Linked DNA regions of Alicycliphilus denitrificans K601. The protein of the gene in region 2 interacts with the protein of the main gene of each other region in a pairwise test. Links are inferred from orthologs where the notes say so. Each region holds a gene or a part of one and is shown on either strand. Other genes may lie near its edges. The genes, in order: ligA and leuS.

What was found.
Region 1: the proteins of leuS (region 2) and ligA interact in binary tests that used the Escherichia coli proteins (3 or more experiments, as listed by UniProt). The link is inferred for Alicycliphilus denitrificans K601 from one-to-one orthologs.

The regions. Positions count from the first base shown.
Region 1 is NC_015422.1:2,545,729-2,554,612, reverse strand. The notes cover bases 3,126-6,058. They hold ligA (NAD-dependent DNA ligase LigA), read right to left. Parts: upstream 5,703-6,058; coding sequence 3,549-5,702; downstream 3,126-3,548. Other genes in these bases: ALIDE2_RS12185 (cell division protein FtsZ), read right to left, coding at 5,714-6,058; ALIDE2_RS12195 (patatin-like phospholipase family protein), read right to left, coding at 3,126-3,545. In the rest of the region: ALIDE2_RS12200 (penicillin-binding protein 1A), read right to left, coding at 1-2,422; more of ALIDE2_RS12195, read right to left, coding at 2,610-3,125; more of ALIDE2_RS12185, read right to left, coding at 6,059-6,808; chromosome segregation protein SMC, read right to left, coding at 6,819-8,884. UniProt on the Escherichia coli protein: DNA ligase that catalyzes the formation of phosphodiester linkages between 5'-phosphoryl and 3'-hydroxyl groups in double-stranded DNA using NAD as a coenzyme and as the energy source for the reaction.
Region 2 is NC_015422.1:4,674,831-4,684,050, forward strand. What follows is about bases 3,812-7,080. They hold leuS (leucine--tRNA ligase), read right to left. Parts: upstream 6,718-7,080; coding sequence 4,012-6,717; downstream 3,812-4,011. Other genes in these bases: ALIDE2_RS22135 (LPS-assembly lipoprotein LptE), read right to left, coding at 3,812-4,012; ALIDE2_RS22145 (mechanosensitive ion channel family protein), read left to right, coding at 6,919-7,080. Also shown: ALIDE2_RS22115 (MvdC/MvdD family ATP grasp protein), read right to left, coding at 1-297; Dot/Icm T4SS effector Zinc-dependent metalloprotease LegP, read right to left, coding at 294-1,601; ALIDE2_RS22125 (hypothetical protein), read left to right, coding at 1,914-2,198; holA (DNA polymerase III subunit delta), read right to left, coding at 2,400-3,479; more of ALIDE2_RS22135, read right to left, coding at 3,500-3,811; more of ALIDE2_RS22145, read left to right, coding at 7,081-8,118; acetaldehyde dehydrogenase ExaC, read left to right, coding at 8,423-9,220.

The DNA.
Region 1 (8,884 bases), 2.1 Mb from region 2 along the record:
CCACGCCGGGCGCTGCCGAGGGGGCGGCCGGCTGCGGCGCCTCGGGCGCGGGCTGCTCCACCCATACGGGCGGTTCGGCCGGCGCGTTGGCGCGCGGAGCGACTTCCTGCAGCGGAATGAGCGGCGCTTCGATGATCTCGGGGCGCTCCTCCTGCGGCGGGGCGCTGGCCGCGGGCGCAGGTGCGCGCGGCAGGTCGGGCTGCGGCGCGGGCGGCGCCCCTGCCGGGCCAGCCTGCTCGCCCGTGGGCCGGCCGAACAGGTCGTAGACCCAGTTGCGCAGCGTGCCCGTGGCCGTGGCGATCCAGGAGCTTTCCTCCTCGTCGATGAAGCGCTCGCGCGCGTCGATGATCTTGGCGCGCAGGGCCTGGCGGAACACGTCGCCCACGATGGGCAGCGCACTGTGCGCGCCCTGCCCCCAATAGTCGCTGCGCAGGGTGATGCGCCCGTCGTTGAAGCCGGCCCAAGCGCCGGCCACGAGCTGCGGGTGCATGAGGATGAACCAGCCGTCGGTGTTGTCCTGCGTGGTGCCGGTCTTGCCGGCCACGTCGGCCGTGATGCCGTAGCGGCTGCGTATCGCCACGCCCGTGCCCTTGTCCACCACGCCGCGCATGGCGTCGCGCAGTTCCTGCGCGGCGGCGAGGCCCAGGGCACGTTCGGGCGATGCGGGCTTGAACGCTTCGAGCAGCCTGCCGTTCTTGTCCTCGATGCGCGTGATCACCTGGGGCGCCATGTAGCGCCCGCCATTGGCGATGGTGCCGTAGGCGGCCACCATTTCCTTGAGGGTGACCGAGCTCGTGCCCAGCGCCAGCGCGGGCACGGCCTCCAGCTTGGATTCGCGCACGCCCATGGCGCGCGCGAGCTGCGCCACGCGCTCGGGCCCCACCTGCTGCATGAGCTGGGCGGTGATGGTGTTCTTGGAGTACGCGAGGCCGTCGCGCAGCTGCATGGGTTCCTCGCTGGGCGGCGTGCGGCCGTCCGTGGGGCGCCAGACCCGCTTGCCGCCGAGGGGGATTTCCACGGTCGTGTCCATGAGCTCGTCCGTGGGCAGCATGCCCTTGGCGAAGGCCGCGCCATAGACGAAGGGCTTGAAGGTGGAGCCGGGCTGGCGCCTAGCGGCCTGCACGTGGTCGAACGGGTCCACGCCGTAGTCGCGGCTGCCCACCCAGGCCAGCACCGCGCCGTTCCTGGGGTCCAGCGCCATGAAGCCGGCCTGCACGCGGGTCTTGGCCTGGCGCAGGCTGCGCAGGAAGCCGGCGTCGTCGAGCAGGCGCTTGGCCGCCTCCTCGGGCGCGGTGCCGGCGGCCACGGCCTTTTCGTACTGGGGCGATTCGCGCACCAGCTGCTGCACCAGGGGGCTCTTGGCGCCCCATGCGCTGCGCGGCGCCCAGGCGGCGTCGGCCACGCCCTGCAGCTGCCGGCCCTGGCGCTGCACGGCCTGGTTGGCGATCTCCTGCAGGCGGCCGTCGATGATGGTGTGGATCACCAGCCCGTCGGAATACAGGCTGTAGCCATTGCGGTCCGCCCAGTCGATGAGCTGGCGCCGCAGCTGCTGCGCCAAATGCGGCGCCAGGCCCGCCACCTCGTTCTGGCGCTCGAAGCGGATGCGCAGCGGGCGCTTGACCAGCTTGTCGTACTCTGCCGCGGAGAGCTTGCCGCGCTTCTTCATCTGCGCGAGCACCGTGTTGCGCCGGGCCTGGGCGCGCTCGGGGTTGAGCACGGGGTTGTAGTAGGCCGTGCCCTTGAGCATGCCGATGAGCGTGGCGCTCTCCAGCACCGTGAGCTTGTCGGCGGATTTGTTGAAGTAGGTGCGCGCCGCCATCTCGATGCCGTAGGCGTTGTAGAGGAAGGGCACGGTGTTCAGGTAGGTCTCCAGGATCTCGTCCTTGGAGTACAGCCACTCGATCTTGAGCGCGGTGATCGCCTCCTTGATCTTGCGCGTGAGCGTGGGCGCGCGGCCGATGTCCTCGGGGTAGAGGTTGCGCGCGAGCTGCTGGGTGATGGTGGAGCCGCCCTGCTTGTCGCCGCCCAGCGTGCGCACCAGCGCCGACGCCGTGCGCCGCCAGTCCAGGCCGAAGTGGTCGTAGAAGCGGTGGTCCTCGGTGGCGATCAGGGCATCGACCACCGGCCTGGCGATCGTGTCGAGCGGCACCCACTCGCGGTTCACCCAGCGGTATTCGGCCAGCAGGCGCCCGTCGGCGGACAGCAGCTGCGCGGGCTGGTCGCTCTTGGCCTTGCGGATGTCGCTGATGGCGGGCGTGAACGGGATCAGCGCCAGCACGTACAGGAAGACGGCCAGCGCCAGCGCGGCCAGCAGCCACAGCAGGCCATGCGCGGATGCCCAGCGCTCGGGCCGGCGCGCCAGGCGTGCCAGGCGCGGCCACAGCAGGGCCCAGCGCGCGCGCAGGGAGGCGGGAAACGTCATGAATTTTTACAATAAAAATGGCCTTCAGCGCTTGTGCAGCAAGCGCTGGCAGCTATGGAATTGGAAGCTTTCATCCCTTGAGGCCGGACGGCATGGGCCATGGGCGGCGCCAGGGGCCGGGCGGAGGAAAGGCCTGCTTTATACCGCCAATCATTTGAAATCAATGGCTTACCGGTTTTTCCAGGCTTCAGCCCATGAACTGCCGCAGCTGCGGCAGGCTGGCATGGGCGGCGCGGCGGCCCTCTTCGATGGCCTCTTTGGCGCGGTGGAAGTCCAGCTGGCCCAGGTGGGCCAGGCGCGGCGCGACCACCACCTCGGGCGGATCACCCGCCATGCGGCTGCGCGTGATGCGCATCTGCATGATGTTCACGCTGGTCATCATCACGTCCAGCATGGAGGGCTGCCTGGGCGCGGGCGCCTTGCCGTCTGCCCAGAACTTCAGGCGGCGCATCCAGTCGCCGTTGCGCGCCGGCTCGGGTTCGGGCGGCGCCACGCCGTCCTCCGGCGCATCGGCATCGGGTGCGCGCACCACGGCCAGCGGGTGCATGTGGCGGTGCAGTATGTCGGCGTTCAGGTCCACGCCGATGACGATGTCGGCCCCCATGGCGCGCGCGAGCGACGCAGGCACGGGATTGACGAGGCCGCCATCGACCAGCAGCCGGCCGCCTTCGCGCACCACGGGCGTGAACAGGCCCGGCAGCGCGATGGAGGCGCGCACCGCGTCGGCGATCGAGCCCTCGCGCAGCCAGACCTCGGCGCCCGAGTGCAGGTCGGTGGCCACGGCGCCGAAGGGCAGCGGAGAGTCCTCGATGGTGAAGTCGGCGAAGTTGCGGCGCCAGAAGGCGATGAGCTTCTCGCCCTTGAGCATGCCGCCCGCGAGGTTGAAGTCCATGAAGCCGAACACGTCGCGCATGCCCAGGCCCAGCACCCATTCGCCGAAGCGCTCCAGCTCGCCCGCCGCGTAGGCCGCGCCCACGAGCGCGCCGATGGAGGAGCCGCACACCACGTCGGGCCGGATGCCCTCCTCCTGCAGCACCTGCAGCACGCCGATGTGCGCCCAGCCGCGCGCCGAGCCGCTGCCCAGCGCCAAGCCGAGGCGGGGTGCGCGGCGCGCCAGTGCCATGCCTCAGCCCTCGCCCCGCAGCAGCGCGCGCAGGCCGTCTTCGTCGAGCACGGGGATGCCCAGCGCCTGGGCCTTCTCCAGCTTGCTGCCCGCCTCGGCCCCGGCGACCACGTAGTGGGTCTTTTTGCTGACCGAGCCCGCCACCTTGGCGCCTGCGGCTTCGAGCATGTCCTTGGCCTCGTCGCGGCTCAGCGTGGGGAGCGTGCCGGTCAGCACGATGGTCTTGCCCGCCAGCGGCAGCGTGGCGCCCGCCGTGGGCTCGCCCTCTTCCCAGGCGACGCCGCATTCGCGCAGCTGCCCGACCACCTCGCGGTTGTGCGGCTGGGCGAAAAAGGTGTGGATGCTTTCCGCCACCACGGGGCCCACGTCGTTGACCTGCAGCAGCTGATCGACGCCCGCGTCCATGATGGCGTCGAGCGCGCCGAAGTGCCGCGCGAGGTCCTTGGCCGTGGCCTCGCCCACGTGGCGTATCCCCAAGCCGAACAGGAAGCGCGGCAGCGTGGTCTGCTTCGACTTCTGTAGCGCGTCGAGCACGTTCTGCGCGGACTTTTCGGCCATGCGGTCCAGACCCGCCAGGGTGGGCAGGTCCAGCCGGAACAGGTCGGGCAGCGTGCGGATCACGTGGCCGTCGACGAGCTGGTCCACGAGCTTCTCGCCCAGGCCCTCGATGTCCATCGCGCGGCGCTGGGCGAAGTGCAGCACGGCCTGCTTGCGCTGCGCGGGGCAGAACAGGCCGCCCGAGCAGCGGTGGTTGACCTCGCCCGGCTCGCGCACCACGGTGCTTGCGCAGATCGGGCACTGGCGCGGCATGCGGAAGTTGGGCACGTAGGATGCACGCGGCGCGGGCACCACGCCCACCACCTCGGGAATCACGTCGCCCGCGCGGCGCACGATGACCTGGTCGCCCACGCGCACGCGCTTGCGGCGCAGCTCGAACAGGTTGTGCAGCGTGGCGTTGGTGACGGTGACGCCGCCCACGAACACGGGCGCCAGGCGCGCCACGGGCGTGAGCTTGCCCGTGCGGCCCACCTGCACGTCGATGCCCTCCACGCGCGTCATCATCTCCTGCGCCGGGTACTTGTGCGCCACGGCCCAGCGCGGCTCGCGCGTCACGAAGCCGAGCTGCCTTTGCAGCGCCAGGCTGTTGACCTTGTAGACCACGCCGTCGATGTCGTAGGGCAGCTGGTCGCGCTCTGCGCCGATCTGCTGGTGGAATGCGATGAGTCCGGGAGCGCCCAGCGCGATCCGCACCTGCGCCGCGACCGGAAAACCCCATGCCTTCAGGCGCTGCAGCAGCGCGTAGTGCGTGGCGAACTCGGGCCCGCCCTCCACCTCGCCCAGGCCGTAGGCGAAGAACGAGAGCGGGCGCTGCGCGGCGATGCCCGAATCGAGCTGGCGCACGGCGCCGGCCGCGGCGTTGCGCGGGTTCACGAAGGTCTTGTCGCCCTTCTCGCGCTGGCGCTCGTTGAGCTGCTCGAAGTCCGCGCGGCGCATGTAGACCTCGCCGCGCACCTCCAGCACGGGCGGCGCGGTTTCGCCGCCGGGCCGCCCCAAGGCGAAACGCGCCCCCTCGGGGGGCAGTGAGGACGCGTCAGCGCCGAGCGTGGGGGCGCTCAACTGCAGCGTGAGGGGGATCTGGCGGATGGTGCGGATGTTGTGCGTCACGTCCTCGCCCACCTCGCCGTCGCCGCGCGTGGCGGCCTGCACGAGGCGGCCGTGTTCGTAGCGCAGGCTCATCGCCAGGCCGTCGAACTTGGGCTCGGCCACGTATTCGACGGGCGGGTCCTCGGGGGCGAGCTTGAGCTCGCGGCGGATGCGCGCGTCGAACGCCTCGGCGCCGCTGGCCTCGGTGTCGGTCTCGGTGCGGATCGAGAGCATGGCCACGCGGTGCCGCACGGGCGCGAGGCCGTTCATCACCGCGCCGATCACGCGCTGCGTGGGCGAGTCGGGCGTGACGAGGGCGGGGTACGCGCCCTCCAGCGCCTGCAGCTGCTGGAACACGCGGTCGTACTCGGCATCGGGCACGCTGGGCTCGTCCAGCACGTAGTACTCGTGCGCCCACTGGTTGAGTTGGGCGCGCAGTGCTTCTACTTTGCTAGCTACCAGCGCAGGCACAGCGGGCGCTGGAGCCGAAAAAAGCTCGGATTTTTCCGTCATGCGGCTAGGGCCTAACTGAACAGGCGCCGCGCGAGCGCCGAGCCGGCCGAGAGCTCGCGGCTGTCGAGCTTGTCGTAGAGCAGTTCCAGGTCGGCGGCGATGGGCTCCATGGTCATGGCGGGCAGCGGCGTGCCGTTCTGGTCGCACAGCACGCCGTCCATGGCCTGGCACAGCGCGGCGGCGACCTCGCGCAGGCGCTTGAAGGGCTGCTCGCCGCGGTGCACCTGGGCCACGTCCAGGCTCAGCAGGATGTCGCGCACGGCGGACTGCTCGGGGTCGTCGGACATGGCGGCCTGCGCGTCGTAGGTCAGCGTCAGCATGGGCGGCAGCCCGGCGCCGCTGGCCGGCAGCACCAGGCGCCCCGGTATGGCGCCGGCCACCAGCCCCAGGCGCGCGGCGTTTTGCTGCACGTAGCCGGGGCTCCATGCCGCCTGGCGCGCGCGCAGCATGAAGGCGAGCTGCGCGTCATGGTCGCTGGCGAACTGGTCGAGCTCGCGCGCGCGCGCCACCTCCTGCAGCATGTCGGGGAAGTCGGGCGTGGCGTTGATGGCGTCCGCGAAGCCCTGGGTCTTCATCACGAACTCGGAAAACTCGATCTCGTTGAGCGCGCCCAGGCGGTTGGCCAGCTGCACCCCGGCCTGGAAGTGCAGGTAGCGCTGGCCCGGCTGGGGCGTTTCCCACTGCTGGGCGGCCTCGCTGAAGCCCTCGATGGCGAAGGGCTTGCTGCCGGCGCGGCGCGTGGGCGGCATGGCGGCGAGGGCCGCGTCACCCGAGACCTGCTGCTCGGCCACGATGGGGGCGATGGCGTCGATCAGCGGGTCCAGCCCGCTGCGGCGCTCGGCGGGCGGCACGGGCAGGTCGATCGCGTCGCCCGGGTCCACGGCATGGCCTTCGAAATGGGGCTCGGGGCCGGCCGTGGCGGGGTTGCCCAGGCCCGCGCCGTCGAATGCGGGCTCCTGGCGCACCGCAGGCTCCTGCGCGCCTTCGCCCTCGGGCGGGCGGGCGCGCTTGGGCGCGTTGCGGTAGGTGGTCCAGGCGTTGTAGGCGACGACGGCGGCGAGTACCAGCGCGCCGGCGAGGATGAGTCCGAGTTGGAAGTTGCTCATGATGGGATTTTCAAGCCTCTGCCATCGACAGGGCGGACTCCATGTCCACCGCCACGATGCGCGAGACGCCCTGCTCCTGCATGGTCACGCCGATCAGTTGCTCGGCCATTTCCATGGCGATCTTGTTGTGGCTGATGAACAGGAACTGGGTGCCCTTGGACATGCTGGTGACCAGCTTGGCGTAGCGCTCGGTGTTGGCGTCGTCCAGCGGCGCGTCCACCTCATCGAGCAGGCAGAACGGCGCGGGGTTGAGCTGGAAGATGGCGAACACGAGGGCGATGGCCGTGAGCGCCTTCTCGCCGCCCGACAGCAGGTGGATGGTCTGGTTCTTCTTGCCCGGCGGCTGGGCCATGACCTGCACGCCGGAGTCGAGGATCTCGTCGCCCGTCATGATCAGGCGCGCCTGGCCGCCGCCGAACAGCTCGGGGAACATGCGCCCGAAATGGCCGTTGACGGTCTCGAAGGTGCCCGACAGCAGGGTGCGTGTCTCGCCGTCGATCTTGCGGATAGCGTCCTCCAGCGTGGTCATGGCGAGCTGCAGGTCCTCGGTCTGCGCGTCGAGGAAGGTCTTGCGCTCGCGCGCGAGGGTCAGCTCGTCGAGCGCGGCCAGGTTCACGGCGCCCAGGGCGGCGATCTCGCGGTGCAGGCGGTCGATCTCGCCCGAGAGGCCCGCGGCGCGCACGCCGCCCTCCTCGATCGAGCGGGCCACCGCCGCGAGGTCGGCCTGTGCGTCTTGCAGCAGCTGGCTGTACTGCTCCAGCCCCAGGCGCGCGGCCTGCTCCTTGAGCTGGAATTCCGTGATGCGCGCGCGCAGCGGATCGAGCTGGCGTTCGTGCTGCATGCGCCGCTCGTCGCTGGCGCGCAGCCGGGCCGTGAGCTCGTCGTACTGGCTGCGCTGCGCCGCGAGCTGCTTCTCGCGCTCCATCTTCAGCTCCAGCGCCTGCTGCAGCCCGCCCTGCGCGGCGGCGTCGGACAGGCGGGCGAGCTCGTCCTGCGCGCGCTGGCGCTCGTCGTGCAGCGTGCGGGCCTGCGTGGCCGCCGTGTCCACGGTGCGCGCGAGCTCGGCGCGGCGCGCCTGCAGGCTGCGGTGGGAGAACTGGGCCTCCTGCACGCGCCGCTCCAGCTGGCGCTGCTGCTCGCGGCACTCGGCCAGGCGCCGCTCGGCCTCGATCACGCGGTCGCCCAGCTGGGCGTGGCGCTCCTGGCTGTCGGCGAGCTGCATGTCCAGCTCCTCGAAGCGCGCCTCGGATGCCGCACGGCGCTCCTGCAGGTCGGCGAGCTGCGCCTCGACCTCGGCCAGGTCGGCGCCGATCTGCTCGCTGCGCGCGCGGGTCTGCTCGGCCAGTTGGGTCAGGCGCAGCGTCTCCACCTGCAGCTCGTGCGCGCGGCCCTGAGCCTCGGTGGCCTCGCGGCGCGCGGCGACGAGGCGCTGCGAGGCGTCGGCGTACGCGGCCTCGGCGCGCACCAGGGCCGTACGCGCCTCCTCGGCGATCAGGGCCTGGGCGCGCAGCTCTTTCTCCAGGTGCTCGATCTCCTGCGCGCGCGCGAGCAACCCCGACTGCTCCGAGTCCTGCGCGTAGAAGCTCAGGCTGTGTGCGCCCACGGCGTGGCCGCTGGCCACGTAGAAGGCCTCGCCCGGCTGCAGCTGCGCGCGCTGGGCCAGCGCCTCGTCAAGCGACGGCGCGGTGTAGCAGCCCTGCAGCCAGTCCACGAGCACGGCGCGCAGGCCCGCGTCGTGCACGCGCAGCAGGTCGGACAGGCGCGGCTGGCGCGTGCTCGCGTCGGGCGCGGGAGCGGCCGGCGCGCTGTAGAAGGCCAGGCGCGCGGGCGGCGCGTCCTGCCCGCCCGCGCCGAGGAAGCCGCGCACCATGTCCAGCCGGCCCACGGGCAGCGCGGACAGGCGCTCGCGCAGCGCGGCCTCCAGCGCGTTCTCCCAGCCGGGCTCGATGTGGATGCGGCTCCACAGGCCCTGCAGCCCGTCCAGCCCATGCCTGGCGAGCCAGGGCTGGAGCTTGGCCGAAACCTTCACTTTGTCCTGCAGCGCCTTGAGCGCCTCCAGGCGCGCCGACAGGTCGG
Region 2 (9,220 bases):
GGCCTGCTCCGTCTCGCTGTGGGCGAACTGGCGCCGGTCGGCGGGCCCCACCGCGGGGTCTATCTCGAAGGGGCGCACACGCCGCCACCACACGGCATCGGCCGTCGCCAGGTCGATGGGCTCCTCGCCCAGCAGTTGCAGCGACGGCGCGCCATGGCCGGGCCAGCCGAAGGCCAGCGGCCGCCGGCCGGGGAACTCCGACAGGTCCAGCCGGTGGACCGGCTCCCCGGCGGCGGCCAGGCGCGCGCACACGGCGTCGGTGTGCTCCTCGCCCGGGTAGGAGACGACGACGATCATGCCGTCCCCTCGCCGCCCCCCATCGCGCGCCAGGCCTGCAGGGCCTGCTCCAGCTCCAGCGCCAGCGCATCGGCGGCGGCCTGGGCCTCCTGGTGGGCGGCGGCGAGCTGCTCCAGCTGCTCGGCCGCCTGCTGCATCGCATCGCCGGGGTTGTCCATCTGCGGCTGGCGGCTCGCCCCGGCCAGCACGAAGGGCGTGGCAATCCCGCCGGCGGCCGGGTTGATCAGCGGGCCGGGGCCAGGGCCGATCGGGTCCCGGCCGACCTCCTTGACCGTTTCCCTGATCGGGTCCTTGCCGATCTCCTTGGCCGTGTCGCTGATCGGGTCCTTGCGCACCTCCTTGATCGTGTCACGGATGGGATCCTTGGCAATCTCCTTGACCGTGTCGCTGATCGGATCCTTGCGCACTTCCTTGACCGTATCGCGGATCGGATCCTTGGCGATCTCCTTGATCGTCGGCCGCACATTGGGATACATGGCCAGGACGCCCGCGATGTCGCCGGCGGACAGGCCCGTGCGCTGCCCCATGGTGACGCCCGGCGGCAGCGGCACCCGCGGCACCAGCGTGGGCTGCCCGTTGGTCGAGAAGGCCGTCGCCGGGTAATGCATGATCGACCCGAAGTCGTACGCGCCCAGGTCGTCGCCGTCCTGGATGTGCTGGTTGAAGTTGTGCTGCATCGCCGGATCGATGTTCGCCCAGTTGACCTGCACGAACTGGTCGCGGTCCTCCCGGCTCTGCTCGTGCCACAGGCCAACGGCGTGCCCGATCTCATGGATCGCGTTGCCCAGCGTGCAGCCCGTGCCCAGGGTGATCGACTGCGCACCGCCGCGGCGCCCGACATTCGACGAGCACCCGCTGCCGGGCACGAACCGCACGTAGTCCGGGTACTGCGCGGCATTGGCCGGCGTGCGGGCGACGAAACGGATGACGGTGTTCGCCTCCCAGTGCGCGATGGCGTCCGTGACCCGCGCCTGGTTCGGAAGGGCGGCGTCGATCTCGTACGGAACGCGGCCATTGGCCCAGCGGAACTGCACGCCATCGGGGCTGGTGATGCCGACCGAGAACAGCACCGGGTTGCCCGACTCGTCCGCCTGCATGTCGGCGACGCTCCCCAGCACGATGTCCCCTTCGAAGATCGCCTGGCCATCGACATCGGCATAGTGCAGCCACTTGCCCGTCGTGTTGTTGAGGCCCCGCAGCCCCACGAAGGCCGTGCCCGCCAGCGGGCCCGAACGGCATTCGCATTGATCGCCGCCACCGGACTTGCCGGCCGGGCCGCGCCCGGTTTCTTGTCGTGTTGCCATGATCATTTCTCCTCGCCGAAGTGCGTGTCGATCCGCCACGGAGGCGGACTCGCCTGCAGTGGTCGGAGCCATGACGGCCGTGCTTGGGACCATGCTCCAACGCGTAGTGCGCACCCACACAGCCGGCAAGGCCCTGGATACGCCAGTACTTCCGCGGCAGCGGGCCGCGGCGATCCAGTTTCACGCACGCGTTTTGTAATCTCAAGCTGACGCAGGTAACACCAGTGCAACAAGCGTACGCAGCGTTACGCCATGCCGAAGGCACCCCGTCCCGGCGCACTGGAGAGCCAACCTGACGCTACGCTACGCACCATGCCCGCCCCACTCGCCGCCCATCAGCTCGACCAGTTGCAGCACGATCTGCGCGCCCTGCAGGACATGCGCACCAGCCCCCACGCCTTCAGCTCCGCCGCGCGCGGCCACGCCGATCTGCTCGCGGCCCTGCCGCCGCGCTACGGCGAGGTGCTGCTGGGCCTGCTGGACCGCCTGGAAGCCGGCGCCCTGTTCACCGAGGAAAGCTGCTCCTTCAGCCACCAGGGCGTGGTGGACAGCCTGCAGCTGTGGGTGGACAAGGCGCGCGGCGTGCTCATGGGCTGAAAATGCCCCTAGGAGCCTGGGCGGCAGAAGCTGCGTCGGCTGCAACGCGCGAGAAAACGGTCCATCGCGATGCTCCCAACGGCGCCCATGGCTCGGCTATGGGCTTGTTGGCATCACCACGCTGTCTTCGTTTTTCGCACGTTTCGCTTCGACGCCTTCTGCCGTCCAGGCTCCTAGCCCTTGCCAGGCAAGCGCTGGCAGCTATCGAAATTGAGGCCTGGCAGCGGGTGCGGCGGATTGCCCCAGCCGGCACATCTGCAGCGCCAGCCGCGAGAGCGCCTGCCAGCCGCTGGTGGGCCAGTCCGGCACCTTGAGGCCCTTGACGATGCCGTCCACGACGTGGGCGGAGTGCACCAGGCGCGCCAGCTGCGCGTCGCCCGCCTGCGGCAGCAGGCGCTCGTACAGGCGCTCCTTGGCGCCCCAGATGCGGTTTTCGCGCAGCGCCATGGGCAGGGGCTTGCCGGCGTTCATGGCGTCCTTCACGCGCTTCAAGGCGCGTATGTCCTCGGCCAAGGCCCAGTGCACCAGCACCTCGGCCTCGCCCTCGGCCTGCAGGCCGTCGAGCATGCGCTGCACGCGCGCCACCTGGCCGCAGAGCACGGCCTCGCTGAGCTTGAACACGTCGTAGCGCGCGACGTTGAGCACGGCGGCCTCGACCTGCTCCCAGGCCAGCTCGCCCGGGGGGTGCAGCAGCGCGAGCTTTTGTATTTCCTGGTGTGCGGCCAGCAGGTTGCCCTCCACGCGATCGGCAAAGAACTGCAGCGTACGCTGGCCCTCCTCGCCCGGGGCCACGCGCTGACCCTGGGCGGCCAGACGCTGGGCGATCCACTGCGGCAGCGCGGCGCGCTCCACGGGGTCGATCTGCACGGTGGCGCCGTGCGCCTCCAGGGCCGAGAACCACGCGCCCGTGCGGGTGGCCTTGTCCAGCCGCGGCAGCAGGACGATGGTGAGGGTGCTGTCGTTGCCGTCGGCCTGGGCGGCGATCTGCTGCAGCGCGGAGGCGCCGTCCTTGCCGGGCTTGCCCGAGGGGATGCGGATCTCCAGGATCTGCTTGTCGGCGAACAGGCTCAAGGACCCACCCGCGGCCAGCACCGCGCTCCAGTCGAAGTGCGCGCCGGCGACGGTGTGGCTGCTGCGCTCGGTGTAGCCCTGGGCGCGCGCGGCGGCGCGGATGGCGTCCTGCGCCTCCTGCTGCAAGAGCGGCTCGTCGCCGTGCAGCGTGTAGAGCGAACGCAGGCCTTTGTGCAGGTGCGCGCCGAGCTGGTTCAGAGGGATTTGCATAGGGCCCCGTGAGGCGGGCATCACTGGGGTCTCACGGCGGACAGGCGGCGTATCAGCTGCCGGACCAGGTCGTTGCGCATGTCGCGAAACAGCATGGCCTCTTCGCCCTCCTTGGACAGGGCCAGCGTTTCGTTGTAGCTGATGTCGCGCTGCTGCAGCAGTTCGGTGTCGGCGATCCATTCCTGGCCCTGCTGGCCGCGCAGGCGGAAATGTATGCGTAGGCGCAGCTGCAGTTCGCGCACCTGGCCGGCGGAGCTCATGCCCACGGCCACGCGCTCCTGCCGCTCGGAGAGCAGGTCCAGCACGGCCTCGGCCTGGGGCATCTGGGCGGGGTCGGTGAGCACGGTGAGCTCGCCGCCCCCGCCCTGCAGGGTGCGGACGAGGTCGCGCGCGAGCGCCGAGCCCGCGGGGGCCTGCACGTACAGCGTGCGGAAGGCGAACTCCGGCGCGCCGCGCAGGCGGAAGCCGCAGGCGCCGAGCAGGCCGGCCGCGGGGGCGGCGGCCAGGCCGGCGAGCAGTGTGCGCCTGCGCATCACAGCACCACGTTGACGAGGCGCCCGGGCACGATGACGATCTTCTTGGGCGCCCGGCCTTCGGCGAACTTGTGCAGGTCGGGGCTGGCCAGCGCCGCCTGCTCGATGGAGGCCTTGTCGGCCGTGGCGGCGACGCGAATGGCGCCGCGCAGCTTGCCGTTGACCTGCAGCATGAGTTCGAGCTCGTCCTGCACCAGGGCCTGCGGGTCAGCCTGGGGCCAGGCGGCGTCCAGCAGATCGCCCAGCGCGCCGGCATAGCCCAGGCCCTGCCACAGCACGTGGGTGATGTGCGGCGTGGCCGGGTAGAGCACGCGCAGCAGGATGCCGAAGCCCTCGATCAGCGCGACCTGGGCGCCGGCGCCGTCCATGGCCTTGAAGTCCTCCAGCGCGTTGATCATCTTCATGGCGCCCGAGACCACGGTGTTGTACTGCATGCGCTGGTAGTCGTAGTCCACCTGCTTGAGCACGGTGTGGATCTCCAGGCGCAGGGCGCGGGCCTCCTTGCCGAATTCCACGTCTTTCAGGCTTGTAGCGCCCGCCACGCTTTTCAGGGCAGCTTCCTTATCGATAGCAGACAGCTTGACGCCGAAATTCCACACGCGGCGCAGGAAGCGGTAGCTGCCCTCGACGGCGGCGTCGTTCCATTCGAGCGTGAGCTCGGGCGGCGCGGTGAACATGGTGTACAGGCGCGCGGTGTCGGCGCCGTACTTCTCGATCAGGTGCTGCGGGTCCACGCCGTTGTTCTTGGACTTGGACATGGTGCCCACGCCCTCGTAGTCGATGGGCGTGCCGGCGGGCAGCAGGCCGTCACCGCTCTCGGCGGGGTTCTTGAGCCGCGCGCCGACGATCTTGCCGTCATCGCCCAACACATGTTCCACGTCGTGCGGCCAGAAGTAGTCCTTGGCGCCCTTGGCCGTGCGCCGGCTGTAGATGTGGTTCAGCACCATGCCCTGGGTGAGCAGACGCGTGAAGGGTTCGTCCACCTTCACCAGCCCCAGGTCGCGCATGACCTTGGTCCAGAAGCGCGCGTACAGCAGGTGCAGGATGGCGTGCTCGATGCCGCCGATGTACTGGTCCATGGGCATCCAGTAGTCGGCGCCCTCGGCGACCATCTTCTCGCCGTTCCTGGCGTCGCAATAGCGCATGAAGTACCAGGAGCTGTCCACGAAGGTGTCCATGGTGTCGGTCTCGCGCCGCGCGCTCTTGCCGCAGCAGGGGCAGGTGACGCCGGCGTGGAAGGCCTCGCTCTTGACCAGCGGGTTGCCCGAGCCGTCGGGCACCAGGTCCTGCGGCAGCACCACGGGCAGGTCCTTCTCGGGCACGGGCTGGGGGCCGCAGTCCTCACAGTGGATGATGGGAATGGGCGTGCCCCAGTAACGCTGGCGGCTGATGCCCCAGTCGCGCAGGCGCCAGGTGGTCTTGAGCTCACCCAGGCCCTTGGCGGCCAGCGCATGGGCCACGGCGGCCACGGCGTCCTGGTGGCCCAGGCCGCTGAAGTTGTCGGAGTTGATGGTGACGCCGCGCTCCTTGTCGGCATACCAGTCCTGCCAGCGCTGGTCGTCGAAGGTCTCGCCATCGACCAGGATGACCTGCGTGATCGGCAGGTCATACTTGAGGGCGAAGGCGAAGTCGCGCTCGTCGTGCGCGGGCACGCCCATCACGGCGCCGTCGCCGTAGCTTATGAGCACGTAGTTGCCGACCCAGACCTCGATCTGCTCACCCGTCAGGGGGTGGGTGACGAACAGGCCCGTGGGCATGCCCTCCTTTTCCTTCAGGGCCAGCTCGGCCTCGGTGGTGCCGCCCTTCTTGCATTCCTCGATGAAGGCGGCGAGCCGCGGGTTGCCGGCCGCCGCGTGCTGGGCCAGCGGGTGCTCGGGCGCCACGGCGCAGAAGGTGACGCCCATGATGGTGTCGGCGCGCGTGGTGAACACGTAGAGCCTGCCGTCCTGGATCGGCTTGCCGTCCGCGCCCTCGATGTCGTGCGTGAACGCGAAGCGCACGCCGCTGGACTTGCCGATCCAGTTCTCCTGCATCAGCCGCACCTTGTCGGGCCAGCCGTTCAGGGTCGCCTTCTCGTTGCCGATCTGCACGTGGTCGAGCAGCTCCTGCGCGTAGTCGGTGATCTTGAGGTAATAGCCCGGGATCTCGCGCTTTTCCACCGGCGCGCCGGTGCGCCAGCCCTTGCCGTCGATGACCTGCTCGTTGGCCAGCACCGTCTGGTCCACCGGGTCCCAGTTCACGACCTGGGTCTTGCGGTAGGCGATGCCCCTCTCCAGCATCTTGAGGAACAGCCACTGGTTCCACTTGTAGTAATCGGGGTCGCAGGTGGCCACCTCGCGGCTCCAGTCGATGGCCAGGCCCATGGCCTGCATCTGCTGCTTCATGTAGGCGATGTTCTCGTAGGTCCACCGCGCCGGGGGCACGCCGTTCTTGAGCGCGGCGTTCTCGGCCGGCAGGCCGAAGGCGTCCCAGCCCATGGGCATGAGCACGTTGTAGCCCTTCATGCGCAGGCTGCGCGTGAGCATGTCGTTGATGGTGTAGTTGCGCACATGGCCCATGTGCAGCTTGCCGCTGGGGTAGGGCAGCATGGAGCAGGCGTAGAACTTCGGCCGGGCCGCGTCCTCGGCCACGCGGTAGGCGTCGCTGGCGTTCCAGTGGGCATGCGCTGCGCGCTCCACCTCGGTGTGGTTGTATTTGTCTTGCATGGAAGCTGGAGAAAAAGGGACTGCGGGGAACTGCGCTGCGGCGCAGCGGTCACACTAAGCATCAGTTGCGCCCAATTCTAGGCGTTCATCCCCCATTCCACCCCGCACCGCCCGCCCGCAAGGGCCGGCGTGCCGTTCCATTGCAAGGAGTTTTTCTTGACCGAGACCACCCTCGCGCTGCTGGGTTCGTTCAGCCCCCGGATGCAGGCGGCCATCGGCCTGGCGGGCCTGCTGCTGCTGTCCTACGTCGCCCAGGCCGTGGCGCAGTACCTTCTGCTGCACATGGTGCCGCGCATTCGCGAACGCATGGACGTGCGCTGGGCGCGCGTGGTCTGGCACGACCAGGTGCTGCGCCGGCTGGCGCGCGTGGTGCCGTCGCTGGTCATGCAGGCGGGCATCGGCGCCGTGCCGCACCTGGATCCGGTGGCCTTCGCGGTGATCCGCAACCTGGCCGTGGCGCTCACCGTGCTGCAGCTGGTGCGCACGCTCAACGCCCTGCTCGACGCCGTCCTGCTGGAGCAGGCGCCGGGCGGCGCGCCCACGGGCACGCGCTCCATCAAGAGCTACGTGCAGCTGGGCAAGCTGGCGCTGACCCTGGTGGGGGCCATCGTCATCGTGGCGGTGCTCATCGACCGCTCGCCGCTGATCCTGCTGTCGGGCCTGGGCGCGATGTCGGCGGTGCTGATGCTGGTGTTCAAGGACACCATCCTCTCGTTCACCGCGGGCGTGCAGCTCTCGTCCAACGACATGCTGCGCGTGGGCGACTGGATAGAGATGCCCCAGGTGGGCGCCGACGGCGACGTGGTGGACATCGCCCTGCACACGGTGAAGGTGCAGAACTGGGACAAGACCATCACCACCATCCCCACCTGGCGGCTGATGAGCGAGAGCTACCGCAACTGGCGCGGCATGAGCGAGTCCGGGGGGCGGCGCATCAAGCGCACGCTGCGGCTCGACACCACCACCGTGCGTTTCCTGAGCGACGAGGACATCGACCGCCTGTCGCGCATCACCCTGCTGGCGCCCTACCTGGCGCACAAGCGCGAGGCCGTGCAGGCCACCAACGCCGCCCTGGGCGAGGACGCCGCCGCTCCCGCCAACCTGCGGCGGCTGACCAACCTCGGCACCTTCCGCGCCTACGTGCAGGCCTACCTGCGGGCCCACCCGGGCATCCACCAGGGTATGACGCTGATGGTGCGCGCCCTGGAGCCCACGGCCGAGGGCGTGCCGCTGGAGCTGTACTGCTTCACCGCCACCACGGCCTGGGTGCAGTACGAGGCGATCCAGGGCGACATCTTCGACCACCTGATCGCCGTGCTGCCCGAGTTCGACCTGCGGATGTACCAGAGCCCGACGGGGGGCGACATACGGGCGGGCCTGCAGCGGGCCGCGATGCAATGAAAACAATAGCTGCCAGCGCTTGTCATTCGGCGGTTTACGGCAATTTTCACTGATTTTCTGGATGCCCCGCCGTCGCCAGGAGGAGAAAGGCCGGGGGCGGCGGGGCATGTGTACCAGGGCATGGCGGCAGTGGCGCAATCTGGGACACATGCGTAGCGATTCGTGACAGTCGGCAGCACGAAGGCCCCGGTTCGGGCGCTTTTGGCGCCCTTCCCCGCCATCCGGGGCTTGGCACAGAGTTTGTATGTCTCCGGGCAGTCGGTCTTCTTGCCCTCACCGACCATCAACCCAACAGGAGATCACCATGGACATGTTCGAGCTCAAGTATTTCAACCTCGAGGCCCGCTACCCCTACAAGCAAAAGTACGACAACTTCATCGGCGGCAAATGGGTGGCCCCGCTGGCCGGACGCTATTTCGACAATGTCTCCCCCATCACCGGCAAGCCGTTCTGCACGGTGGCGCGGTCGGACGCCGACGACGTGAACCTGGCCCTGGACGCCGCCCACACCGCGCAGGCCGCATGGGCCAGGACCTCGGTGACCGAGCGCTCCAACATCCTGCTCAAGATCGCCGACCGCATGGAGCAGAACCTGGAGCTGCTGGCGATCGCCGAGACCATCGACAACGGCAAGCCCCTGCGCGAGACCATGGCCGCCGACATTCCGCTGGCCATCGACCACTTCCGCTACTTCGCGGGCTGCATCCGCGCGCAGGAGGGCGGCATCTCCGAGATCGACGCCAACACCGTCGCCTACCACTTCCACGAGCCCATCGGCGTGGTCGGCCAGATCATCCCGTGGAACTTCCCCATCCTCATGGCCTCGTGGAAGCTGCCCCCGGCGCTGGCCGCGGGCTGCTGCGTGGTGATGAAGCCCGCCGAGCAGACCCCCGCTTCCATCATGGTGCTGATGGAGCTGATCGCCGACCTGCTGCCCCCGGGCGTGGTGAACATCGTCAACGGCTTCGGCAAGGAGGCCGGCGAGGCGCTGGCCACGAGCAGGCGCATCTCGAAGATCGCCTTCACCGGCTCCACCGCCGTGGGCCAGCGCATCCTGCACGCCGCGGCCGACAACCTGGTCCCCTCCACCGTGGAGCTCGGC